2 regions of the Exiguobacterium sp. s5 genome follow, and region 1 is predicted to be linked to the other one. Evidence: predicted binding sites of a transcription regulator. Region 1 holds the regulator's gene; the other holds the start of a gene.
The links. The regulator LexA, encoded in region 1, represses DNA repair genes until DNA is damaged. The targets are predictions, from matches to a motif close to CGAACATATGTTCG.
Positions count from the first base shown of each region.

Region 2: parE (DNA topoisomerase IV subunit B) is a predicted target of LexA. The motif match lies at 1,475-1,488, and genes of this name have one in related genera.

Region 1 is NZ_JACSLK010000005.1:215,303-221,097, forward strand. Features, by position in the region: gene tkt (transketolase) at 1-392, opposite strand, end outside; gene KNP60_RS11970 (DUF896 domain-containing protein) at 592-825, opposite strand; gene KNP60_RS11975 (YneB family resolvase-like protein) at 886-1,530, opposite strand; gene KNP60_RS11980 (hypothetical protein) at 1,603-1,839, opposite strand; gene lexA (transcriptional repressor LexA) at 2,044-2,664, shown strand; gene KNP60_RS11990 (metal-binding protein) at 2,664-3,104, shown strand; gene KNP60_RS11995 (DNA alkylation repair protein) at 3,192-4,292, opposite strand; gene glnA (type I glutamate--ammonia ligase) at 4,458-5,795, opposite strand, start outside.
Region 2 is NZ_JACSLK010000005.1:94,697-100,491, reverse strand. Features, by position in the region: gene KNP60_RS15645 (GGDEF domain-containing protein) at 1-621, opposite strand, end outside; gene KNP60_RS11385 (CoA-binding protein) at 974-1,378, shown strand; gene parE (DNA topoisomerase IV subunit B) at 1,506-3,473, shown strand; gene parC (DNA topoisomerase IV subunit A) at 3,476-5,795, shown strand, end outside.

The DNA.
Region 1 (5,795 bases):
CCGACAGCCATGGCGATCCCTTGTCCGAGCGGTCCAGTCGTCGCGTCGACACCTGCCGTGTGACGGTACTCTGGATGTCCAGGCGTTTTCGAATCCATTTGGCGGAACGATTTGAGGTCGTCCATTGAGAGATTGTAACCAGATAAGTGAAGAAGCGAGTACAAGAGCATCGAACCGTGTCCCGCTGAAAGGACGAACCGATCACGGTTGAACCAGTTCGGGTTTTTCGGGTTGTGACGCATTTTGTCCGTCCAAAGTGTGAACGCCATCGGAGCCGCACCCATCGGCATACCCGGGTGACCTGAGTTCGCTTTTTGGACCGCATCGATTGAGAGTGTCCGAATCGAGTTAATCGCTAATAATTCTTTAGTAGTTGTTTCCACTAATTTCATCCTCTCTGTTGTTAACAAAGTTTCTACCCGTCATATTTTAGCACACTCATTCGTGTGTCACAACTAATTAATTAGTATAACACATTAAATGGAATCGTTTACTTCCTTTCGTTTGAAAACGCATCAATGAGTCCCCCTGATCAACGTTCGCGTATAACAAACATGCACATCCTATATGAAATAGGATGTGCATTCATGGTCATTCTGAGCGGTAACGTTCCTGCTCATCTTTTAATTTTTCTGGCGTTACGTCGTTTCCTTCCGGATCGACGACCTTCATTCCCATCATTTGTGATTTGAATGATTGGCGGAACGCTTGCAAATATTGTTGGCGCAGCGCTTGCTGCTCATCCATCTCTTGTGGTGACAGACCATCTGTCTTTGCTTTGTTGGCGAGGAAATTGATTCGCTCCAATTGTTCAGGTGCTAGCATCGGGCTCGCCCCCTCTCTACTGAATTTGTCCTTCTACTGTACAAAATCAACGAGCAGGAATCAAGTTTCTGGTACCGACACGTGCTCCAAGTAGCGCCGGTTCACGGTCGCTTTCGATACCTCATAACCAAAACCGCGGAGGGTGGCGGCAATTTCAGCGAACGTGAGTCCACGTTCACGCAATTGGACGATTTCTTCAATCGGAACTTCGATTCGGCTCCGGCCTCCCTGGTCATGGTGCTGGATATTCCGATGCGGATTAAATCCGTTCGCGACCGCCCGACGCATTCCGCGTGAAATTTTAGCGTTATGGATCTTACGTTGATACTCTTCGACGACACTGACGATCTCGAGCACCATCTTCTCGGCGTCGGAGACGATATATTCATCGGACGACTGCATCGTCAACAAGCGCACGTTATGTTTCATGAGCGTATGCAAGATAGCGATTTTTGCATTTCCCCGTCCGAGACGACTGTCGTCGCTCACGAGCACGGCATCGAGATCGGACGTCGAGACGTGCTCCAATAGATCGAGCAGTCCCGCCCGATTGACCTCATACCCGCTCTCTTGTTCACTGATCACATCGACAACCTCAGCCTCAAGACGTCTCGCCATCTGCTTCAACTCGTCCGCCTGACGACTGAGCGACGTCTCTTGGGTGGACTTGTTCGTCGATACGCGACAATAAATGACGACTCGCATCGCGTCACTTCCTTTCTTTCCATTCGCCCTCTACGATACACAGGATGAAGGGATGTTCGCAATCAGAAACGATTATTCGGCGGCGAACCACGTCGTCTTGTCGTCTTTTTCATCATCTCGCTTAGCGAGAATGTGCGCTTCGAGCGTCTCCGCCTCTTTCAAGGCGACTTCTTCTTCAATACTGTGTTCGACTTTTTGTTCGGTCACGACGACCGCTTCGTTGTCGCGAAGCTCTCCGACCGCGAAAAATACGAACATACCGAGTGCCAACATGCCGACTAAGATGATTCCATTGATTGTGTCTCTCATAATCATTGCCTCCTGGGAATAAGAATACACGTTCTCGAGAACGTCTGTTCGTTTATCTGTTCTCATCATAAAACAAGAACTTCTGTTCGGTCAAGCAGAAAAAACGAACGAATGTTTGTGCGCTCATGTGTTCTTGTGTTAAACTAAACCCATAAAGAATAGGATGCGTTCGCAGGTTATTCGACATAATCGAGGTGAAATCCATTGAAAAAAATGTCAGCAAGACAACAACAGATTCTTGATTTTATAAAAGCTGAGGTCCGGGCGAAAGGGTATCCCCCTTCGGTCCGCGAAATTGGCGAGGCTGTCGGGCTCGCATCGAGCTCGACTGTACACGGTCACTTGGACCGTCTTGAGAAGCGTGGATTGATTCGACGTGATAAGACGAAGCCACGCGCCATCGAGATTTTGGATGAAGAGATGTCCGTCGTCGAAGACCACGATGCCGTCATGTACGTGCCGGTCATCGGGAAAGTCACAGCCGGTACGCCGATCACGGCCATCGAGAACGTGGAAGAACACTTCCCGCTCCCGGCTCACGTCGTCGGTTCCGACAACGTCTACATGCTCTCTGTCTCAGGAGACTCGATGATTAACGCGGGGATCTTGGATGGGGACCGCGTCCTCGTCCGTCAACAGAACACGGCCGACAATGGAGAGATTGTCGTCGCCATGACGGATGAAGGTGAAGCGACCGTGAAGCGGATTTATAAAGAAGCTTCGAAAGTGCGTCTTCAACCGGAGAACGACGAACTCGAAGCGATGTATTTCGATAACGTGTCGATTTTAGGGAAGGTCATCGGTGTATACCGCACGATTCACTAATGGCTAGTGGCAAGACACATACCCGTACGAATCTCGTGGCAATCGGTGCTCTTGCGATTGCCACGCCTTTTATTGACATCGATGTTCCGACCGTGTTCCTGCTTGGCGCCCTCATCGGGACGTTCTGGCTCTCCCCGGATCTCGATTTGAAGTCGGACGCCTATTATCGATGGGGACCGCTTCGGGGCTTTTGGCTCCCTTATGTGAAGATTATGCCCCATCGGTCGTTATTCTCGCATTTTCCGCTCTTGAGCGATCTGATCCGGGTCATCTATCTCGGTTTCCCGCTCACGCTTCTGCTCACGGTCACGCCGTATGAGGAAGCTATCAGATCGTGGCTCGACCTGAACGGGGCAGCATGCTTCTTCGGACTCGTTTTCGCGACGACGCTACATACGACGCTCGACTATGCGTCCACGTTCTTAAAACGTGCGTTTTAATCAGATCGTTATGCTACACACCCAAAAAGGGCAACCCGTCTAAATAGACAGGGTTGCCCTTTTTTGAACCGTTTATTATATAGAAGTTCAACAACTTTTATGCAACATGACATGATTTTCAGCCACTTCTCGTCCATTTACCAACAAGACGACACGATGCTCCCCTGGATAATGCCGACGGGTCGTCAAATCTGACCAGTCGTGCACTCTGGTCGCTGCAAGTCGCGCGCCCCCAGCGACGGTTCTATTCGCTAGCAGGAATGCTTTACGACTCGCTTTCCCGTTGGCTTTTATAAACTCAATCGCGTATTCGATACGAACATAAGCAGCATCCCCTGGACGAATGGACACATCGTACTGAATCTCGCACGCCTCCCCTATGCGGATCACGTTCGGATGTATAGAAATCGATGAGTCGACGGTTAAATTTGTTTCCTGCGTATAACCGAATATCGTTAACGCGTCAGGATGGGCTGACTTGATCAGTGTCCGGCATCCGTGTCTAATGATCCAATCGGTATGAGGATGCTCGCCCTGCCATCGTCGCGAGACTGCGAGTACAGCTTCTGGGTGATCTTTCGAGATATCGTTGAGGTTGTTAGCGACACTTTTTCTCACATATAATGATGGATCTTCTTTTAACAACTCTAAAATCTCCAACACTGGAGCTGGGTCTTCTTTGAACATCGGTAACGATTCCGCCCACGGAAGGCGAGGACGACAACCCTCACTCGCCAAACGCCGAACATGTTCGTTCGGATGAATTGCCCAAGCTGTCATTTGGTTCATCACACGTGTTGGATCCCGCAACAAAAAAGGTCTGATGGCGAATTCAGAAGACGACGTCTGCGTGAAGCGTTCGAGCGCTGACATCGAGCGTTCCCAATACCCTTCTGCCTGCCCGTACACTGCTACAAAGTCCGGGAAAAACAAATAAGGAAAGCCGACGCAGTCATCTGCAATTTCAACCAATACGTCCAAAGCTGATTCGTAATTCTGTGGCAAATACTGACCTAGTTTTATCGAAATACGTCGAGTACGCCCTTTGAGTGCCAACGCTTCCCACGATTCATCTATGATTGATGCGATCAAAGCCTGTACGTCAAATGACGGATACACGGTTTGAATACGTCGTCCAAATTCCAACAAAAAGGTCTCATCATACACGTCTTTTAATGGTGTTGCCACTTCTCGTCCCCCTATCCCATTCCATTACATTTATAGTGATATACATTCTCCCTCATTATATTGATTAGTTGAAGCGAATTATAGAAAAAGAGTCCTGAATGAGCACTTCATACGAAGACTCGTTCAGGACTCTGATTTTAAAGGGAATATCCCTTATTAGTCGACTTAGTAGAGCGTCATGTACTGATCGCGCTCCCACTCTGTCACTTGCGTACGGAACATATCCCACTCGATTTCTTTCAACTCGAGGAAGTGCTCACCGATATGTTCACCGAGTGATTCCATGACGACTTTGTCGGTACGGAGTACTTCGAGCGCGTCGAAGAGCGTAGCCGGAAGGTCGTCAATCCCGTTAGCAACACGTTCTGGCTTGTCCATGACGTAGATGTTGCTATCGATCGGCTTCGGAGCCGCCATTTCTTTCTCGATTCCATCAAGACCTGCAGCCAATAGCGTGGCCAAAGCGAGGTACGGGTTCGCCGCCGGGTCGACCGAACGTACTTCGATCCGTGTCGAGAGGCCACGGGCCGCTGGTACACGAACGAGTGGTGAACGGTTGCGCGCGCTCCATGCTACGTAGCAAGGTGCTTCGTAACCAGGAACGAGGCGCTTGTATGAGTTGACAGTCGGGTTACAGACAGCCGTGAACGCACGAGCGTGCTCGAGAATCCCTGCCGTGAAGGCGCGAGCCGTGTCAGAGAGTTCCATTTCGCCGTTTGGATCGTAGAAGACGTTCGTGTCACCTTTGAAGAGCGACATGTTGGCGTGCATCCCTGAACCGTTGACACCGAAGAGTGGCTTCGGCATAAACGTCGCGTGAAGACCGTATTTCGCTGCGATCGTCTTGACGACGAGTTTGAACGTTTGGATGTTATCGGCCGTCGTGACCGCATCTGCGTATTTGAAGTCGATCTCGTGCTGACCTGGTGCGACTTCGTGGTGTGATGCTTCGATTTCGAAGCCCATGTTTTCGAGCTCGATGACGATCTCTTTACGGCAGTTCTCGCCGAGGTCGACCGGTGCCAAGTCGAAGTAACCGCCTTGGTCGTTGAGTTCGAGTGTCGGTTGGCCGTTCAAGTCTTTCTTGAAGAGGAAGAACTCAGGCTCTGGTCCGACGTTGAACGCTGTGAAGCCGAGCTTCTGCATGCGCTCGAGGTTACGCTTCAAATTGCCGCGCGGGTCACCGCTGAACGGTTTGCCGTCCGGCGTATAAATATCACAAATCAAGCGAGCGACTTTACCGCTGCCGTCTGTCCACGGGAAGACAACCCATGTGTCAAGGTCTGGATAGAGGTTCATGTCTGATTCCTCGATGCGTACGAACCCTTCGATTGAAGAGCCATCGAACATCATCTTGTTATCAAGTGCTTTGTCCAATTGGCTGATCGGTACCTCGACGTTTTTGATCGTACCGAGGATATCCGTGAATTGAAGACGAATAAAGCGTACGTCCTCTTCTTGTGCGATGCGTTTGATGTCTTCTTTCGTGAACGTTTTTCTGGC
Region 2 (5,795 bases), 120 kb from region 1:
ACGGTATCCGGTCGTGCGATTATAGAGACCGGTCAGACCGTCCCGCGAGGCGAGGGTATGTAGCCGTTCGTTCGTCTGTTCGAGTTCGGACGTCACCTCGACGACCGCCCCTTCGAAGATGAATGACAGCCCGGCGATCAAGGCGATGGTCGCGAGTAAACACGTCACCCCGATGACTTGCTCGAGGGTCGGGCCGAGCGGCGATGTCCCGTCCGTCACGTTCACATATAAATAGCCATAGATGCCCATGGCGAGCATCGTCGAGGCGATTCGGATGGCCCGGCTCACGTTCGGCATGAAGAACACGCCATAGGCGACCGTGAGGATGAAGTAGTGGACGTTCGCGCCCCAGCCGAGGACGATTGTCGAGATGATGGCGTTATAGACGACCTCGACGAAGAGACCAATGAAGAACGTCCGATAATATCGTTTATGTACAAAATAAAAAGACAATGTGTAATAAAGAACGCTGAGTACGTTCGACCAGGCAAGGACGGTTACGTCAAGTCGCCAAAACGTGATTAAGAACACGACATGGATGAGCCAAGCGAACACGTTCCCATAAAAAGTGATGCGGTAATTATATAGTGTACCGCGACGTTCCTCATAGGCTGTTCCCACGCGAACACCTCCTTTTTTCAGTATACCGAACCCATCCTCATTTGCCCATGCCTATCCAACAATCGATTAAAACCGACACGCACAAACGCCTTTAAATCGTGCATATAATTGCGTGAAATAGATATTTCACGCAATGTTCGTTCAAGCGTCATTTCCAAGTGAGTCACACATCGACCCGGGAAACCATAAAAATACGCCTTATAATATGGTTTACATAATAAGTTATGGTGAACCAATTGATTTGTTTTAAAAATTTGAAAGAGTTACAGTTGTATGATAAAAGAAAATAAAGCTTGAAACGGTGATTCAGGTAAAGGTACACTGAGTACGTAAACAAAAGGGGGATTTCAGGATGGACGATCAACGTTTGAAACAATGGCTCACCGAGGCGAAGACGATTGCTGTCGTCGGCGTGTCAGCCAACCCGAACAAGACCGCAAACCAAATCGCAGACTATCTGCTGTTACAAGGTTACACGGTCATCCCTGTCAATCCGACGCTCGAGACGTGGAACGGACGTAAAGTCTATCCGACGGTCGAGAGCATCCCGGGACGCGTCGATATCGTCGACGTCTTCCGACGCAATGAGTATTTGGCCGGCGTGGCCGAAGATGCGGTCCGACATGGGGATGTCGGTCTCGTCTTCAACCAGCTCGGGCTCACCAGCCCGGACGCCGAGCGAATCGCTCGCGATGCCGGACTCGACTACATCGAAAATCGATGCATCTATGTCGAGCACGCCCGCCTTCTCGGTTAAGACCTACCTCCTTGGTAGGTCTCCTTTTTTTCACGAGCCTTGCTCGCGGGGAGGCTTGCCAGAATCCAAAAACAGCTATACAATAGGATAGAAAAACGAACGTGTGTTCGAAATTGAGGTGACGAAGATGTCAACAGATCTATTTAATTACAATGAAGACGCCATTCAGGTGCTCGAAGGACTGACTGCTGTCCGGAAACGTCCGGGGATGTATATCGGTTCGACCGACCATCGCGGGTTGCACCATCTCGTCTATGAGATCGTCGATAACGCGATCGATGAGGCGCTCGCCGGATTCGGTGGCCAAATCGATGTGACCATCCATAAAGATGATGCCATCACGGTACGTGACCACGGGCGCGGCATGCCGACGGGGATGCACGCTTCTGGCAAACCGACGCCGGAGGTCATTTTCACCGTCCTCCACGCCGGCGGGAAGTTCGGCCAAGGCGGCTATAAGACGTCGGGTGGACTCCACGGGGTCGGTGCCTCGGTCGTGAACGCACTATCGAGCAAGGTGCTCGTCACGATTTATCGCGACGGCAAGGTGTTCGAGCAGACGTTTGCCGATGGCGGGATTCCGCAGACGACACTCCTCGAGACTGGCAAGACGCGCCAGACGGGGACGAGCGTCTACTTCAAACCGGATGCCTCGATCTTCTCGACGACGACATACAACTACGACACGCTCGCCGAACGTCTCCGTGAATCAGCCTTCCTATTAAAAGGATTGACGATCACGCTGACGGACGAGCGCTCTGCCAAAGAAGAGACGTTCCATTACGAGGAAGGGATCGCCGAATTCGTCCAATATTTGAACGACGATAAGGCGACGCTTCATCCGATCGTCTATTTCGAAGGGACAGAGAACGATATCGAGCTAGAGCTCGCCTTCCAGTTCACGGACGCCTATTCTGAGAACGTCCTCTCGTTCGTCAACAACGTCCGGACTCGTGACGGCGGCACGCACGAGGTCGGCGCCAAGACGGCGATGACCCGCATCGTGAACGAGTATGCCCGTAAGAACGGATTGTTGAAAGAAAAAGATAAGAACCTTGACGGCGGTGACGTCCGCGAAGGCTTGACACTCATCGTCTCGGTACGGATCCCGGAAGAGTTCCTCCAGTTCGAGGGGCAGACGAAATCGAAACTCGGTTCGCCCGAGGCCCGTACGAGCGCTGATGGTGTCATGGCCAAACAACTGACGATCTTCCTCGAGGAGAACCCGCAGATGGCGACGATGCTCATCAAGAAGGCGATCCGCGCCGCCCAGGCCCGCGAAGCCGCCCGGAAAGCCCGGGAAGAGGCGCGCAACGGCAAGAAGAAGAAACGTTCGAGCATCTTGAACGGGAAACTGACGCCGGCGACGTCGAAGAACGCCGCCAAGAACGAACTGTTCCTCGTCGAGGGTGACTCGGCCGGCGGTTCGGCCAAACAGGGCCGCGACCGGACGTTCCAGGCCATCCTGCCGCTGCGCGGGAAGGTCATCAACTCGGAGAAGTCGAAACTCCAGGACATCATGAAAAATGAGGAGATCAACACGATCATCCACGCGATCGGGGCTGGGGTCGGCCACGACTTCGACCTTGAAGACTGCAATTTCGACAAGATCATCATCATGACCGATGCCGATACAGACGGGGCCCACATCCAAGTGCTCCTGTTGACGTTCTTCTTCCGCTATATGCGTCCGCTCGTCGAGGCCGGCAAAGTGTTCGTCGCCTTGCCGCCGCTCTATCGGATTTCGAAAGGGAAAGGCAAGTCGGAACAGTTCGAGTACGCCTGGGACGAAGAGGCGCTCGAGAAGCTCGTCAAAGTGTATAAGAAGGGTTATATCCTCCAGCGCTACAAAGGTCTCGGGGAGATGAACGCCGACCAGCTATGGGAGACGACGATGAACCCCGACACACGGACGCTCATCCGCGTCACGGTCGACGACGCTGCCGTCGCCGACAAGCGTGTCTCGGTGCTCATGGGAGACAATGTCGCCCATCGCCGTGAATGGATCGAGGAGAACGTCGCCTTCGGCCTCCAGGAAGATGATTCAATCATCGCCAATGAACACGTGACTAAAGCGATTGAGGAAGTGATGTAACGATGTCGACGATTCAACATATTTTAAACTTGTCGCTCGAACAGGTCGTCGGTGACCGCTTCGGGCGTTACTCGAAATATATCATCCAGGACCGGGCCCTCCCGGACGCGCGCGACGGGCTCAAACCCGTTCAACGCCGCATCCTGTATGCGATGCACCATGAAGGCAACACGAACGAGAAACCGTACCGCAAATCGGCCAAGACGGTCGGTAACGTCATCGGTAACTATCACCCGCACGGTGACAGTTCCGTCTATGAGGCGATGGTACGCCTATCGCAGGACTGGAAGTTGCGTTACCCGCTCATCGACATGCACGGGAACAACGGCTCGATGGACGGCGACTCGGCCGCCGCGATGCGGTATACCGAGGCCCGTCTGTCGAAGATTGCCGGCGTCATGCTGACATCGATCTCGAAGAATACGGTCGACTATACGCCGAACTTCGACGATTCGACCGAAGAGCCGCTCGTCTTGCCGTCACTCCTCCCGAACCTGCTCATGAACGGGACGACGGGGATCTCTGCCGGTTATGCGACCGAGATTCCGCCGCACAACTTGACCGAGGTGCTCAATCTCGCCATCGCCCGCTTGAAAGGTGAGGTCGAGACGACGAATGACGCATTCCGTTATATGCAAGGACCTGACTTCCCGTCTGGCGGGATCGTCATGGGCAAAGACGGCATCTTGAAGGCGTTCGAGACCGGAAAAGGCAAGGTCATCATCCGTGCCAAATCGGTCATCGAGCCACTTAAGGGCGGCCGTGAACAGATCACCATCACCGAACTCCCGTATGAGGTGAACAAGGCGAACCTCGTCAAGAAGATGGAAGAGCTCCGTCTCGACCGCAAAGTCGAAGGTGTCGCCGAAGTCCGTGACGAGACCGACCGGACCGGCGTCCGCGTCGTCATCGAATTGAAGAAGGAAGCCGATGCGGAAGGTGTGCTCCATTTCTTCTTGAAGCATACCGATTTGCAACTCGCCTACAACTACAACATGGTCTCCATCGTCAACCGGACACCGAAACAGATGGGTCTCTTGTCGATCATCGACGCGTACTTGAAGCACGTCGAAGAAGTCGTCACCCGTCGCACGACGTTCGAACTCGATCAGGCGAAGAAACGCGCCGAGATCGTCGACGCGCTCGAACAGGCCATCTCGGTCCTAGACGAGACGCTCGAACTCATCCGTTCGGCCAAAGACAAGTCCGAGGCGAAACAGAAGCTCATGGAGCGGTTCTCGTTCACGGACCGTCAAGCCGAAGCGGTCGTCATGCTCCAACTTTATCGGTTGACGAACACGGATATCGTCGAGCTCCAAAAAGAGGCGAAGGCGCTCCAAAAAGAGATTGCTCGCCTCGCCAACATCTTGAACGTCGACGCGACGAAACGGAAGCTCATCTCGAAAGAGTTGACCGCGCTCCGTCACGAGTTCGGCGACGCACGGCGCTCGGTCATCGAATCGGAAGTCGAAGAGTTGAAACTGAAGACAGAGGTCATGATCGCCGTCGAAGAGACGATGGTGTTCGTCAGCCGCGACGGGTACGTCAAACGTTCATCGATGCGCTCATATGGCGCCTCGAGCGACGAGATGCCGGAGATGAAGCAGAAAGACCGTCCCGTCCTCGTCACCCAGGCGATGACGACGGACCACTTGCTCGTCTGGACGAACAAAGGCAGTTACTTGCTCATCCCGGTCCATCAGATTCCAGAGTCGAAATGGAAAGACGCCGGTCAGCATGTGGCCAACCTCGTGCCGATCGAAGGCGAACAAGTCGTCTCGGCCGATGTCGTCTCGACGTTCGACACCGACGCGCACTGCCTGTTCGTCACGCGTGAAGGCATGGTCAAACGGACGCCGCTCCGTGACTATGACGCCCAACGCAAGTCGAAAGCGCTCATGGCGCTCAAGTTAAAAGGTGACGACGAGGTCGTCTTCGCGGGCATCAGTGACGGACCAGGACAACTGTTCCTCGTCTCTGAGCGCGGCTATGGCCTCTGGTTCAAAGAAGACGATGTTCCAGTCGTCGGCCAACGTGCCGCCGGCGTCAAAGCGATGAACTTGAAAGATGGCGATGTGGTCGCCGATGCCTTCGCCTTCTTCACACCGCCACTGTTCGTCCTCGTGACGCAACGTGGAGCGGTCAAGAAGATGAAGCTCGAGGATCAGTTCGACTGCACGAACCGCAACTTGCGCGGGACGATGCTCATCCGCGAAGTCAAATCGAAACCGCACCAGATTCGTCGTGTGCTCCCGGTGCATGACGATGAAACGCTCCACATCATCGGGAAAGAGAAAGCGAAGACGGTCAAGACGAAGCAAT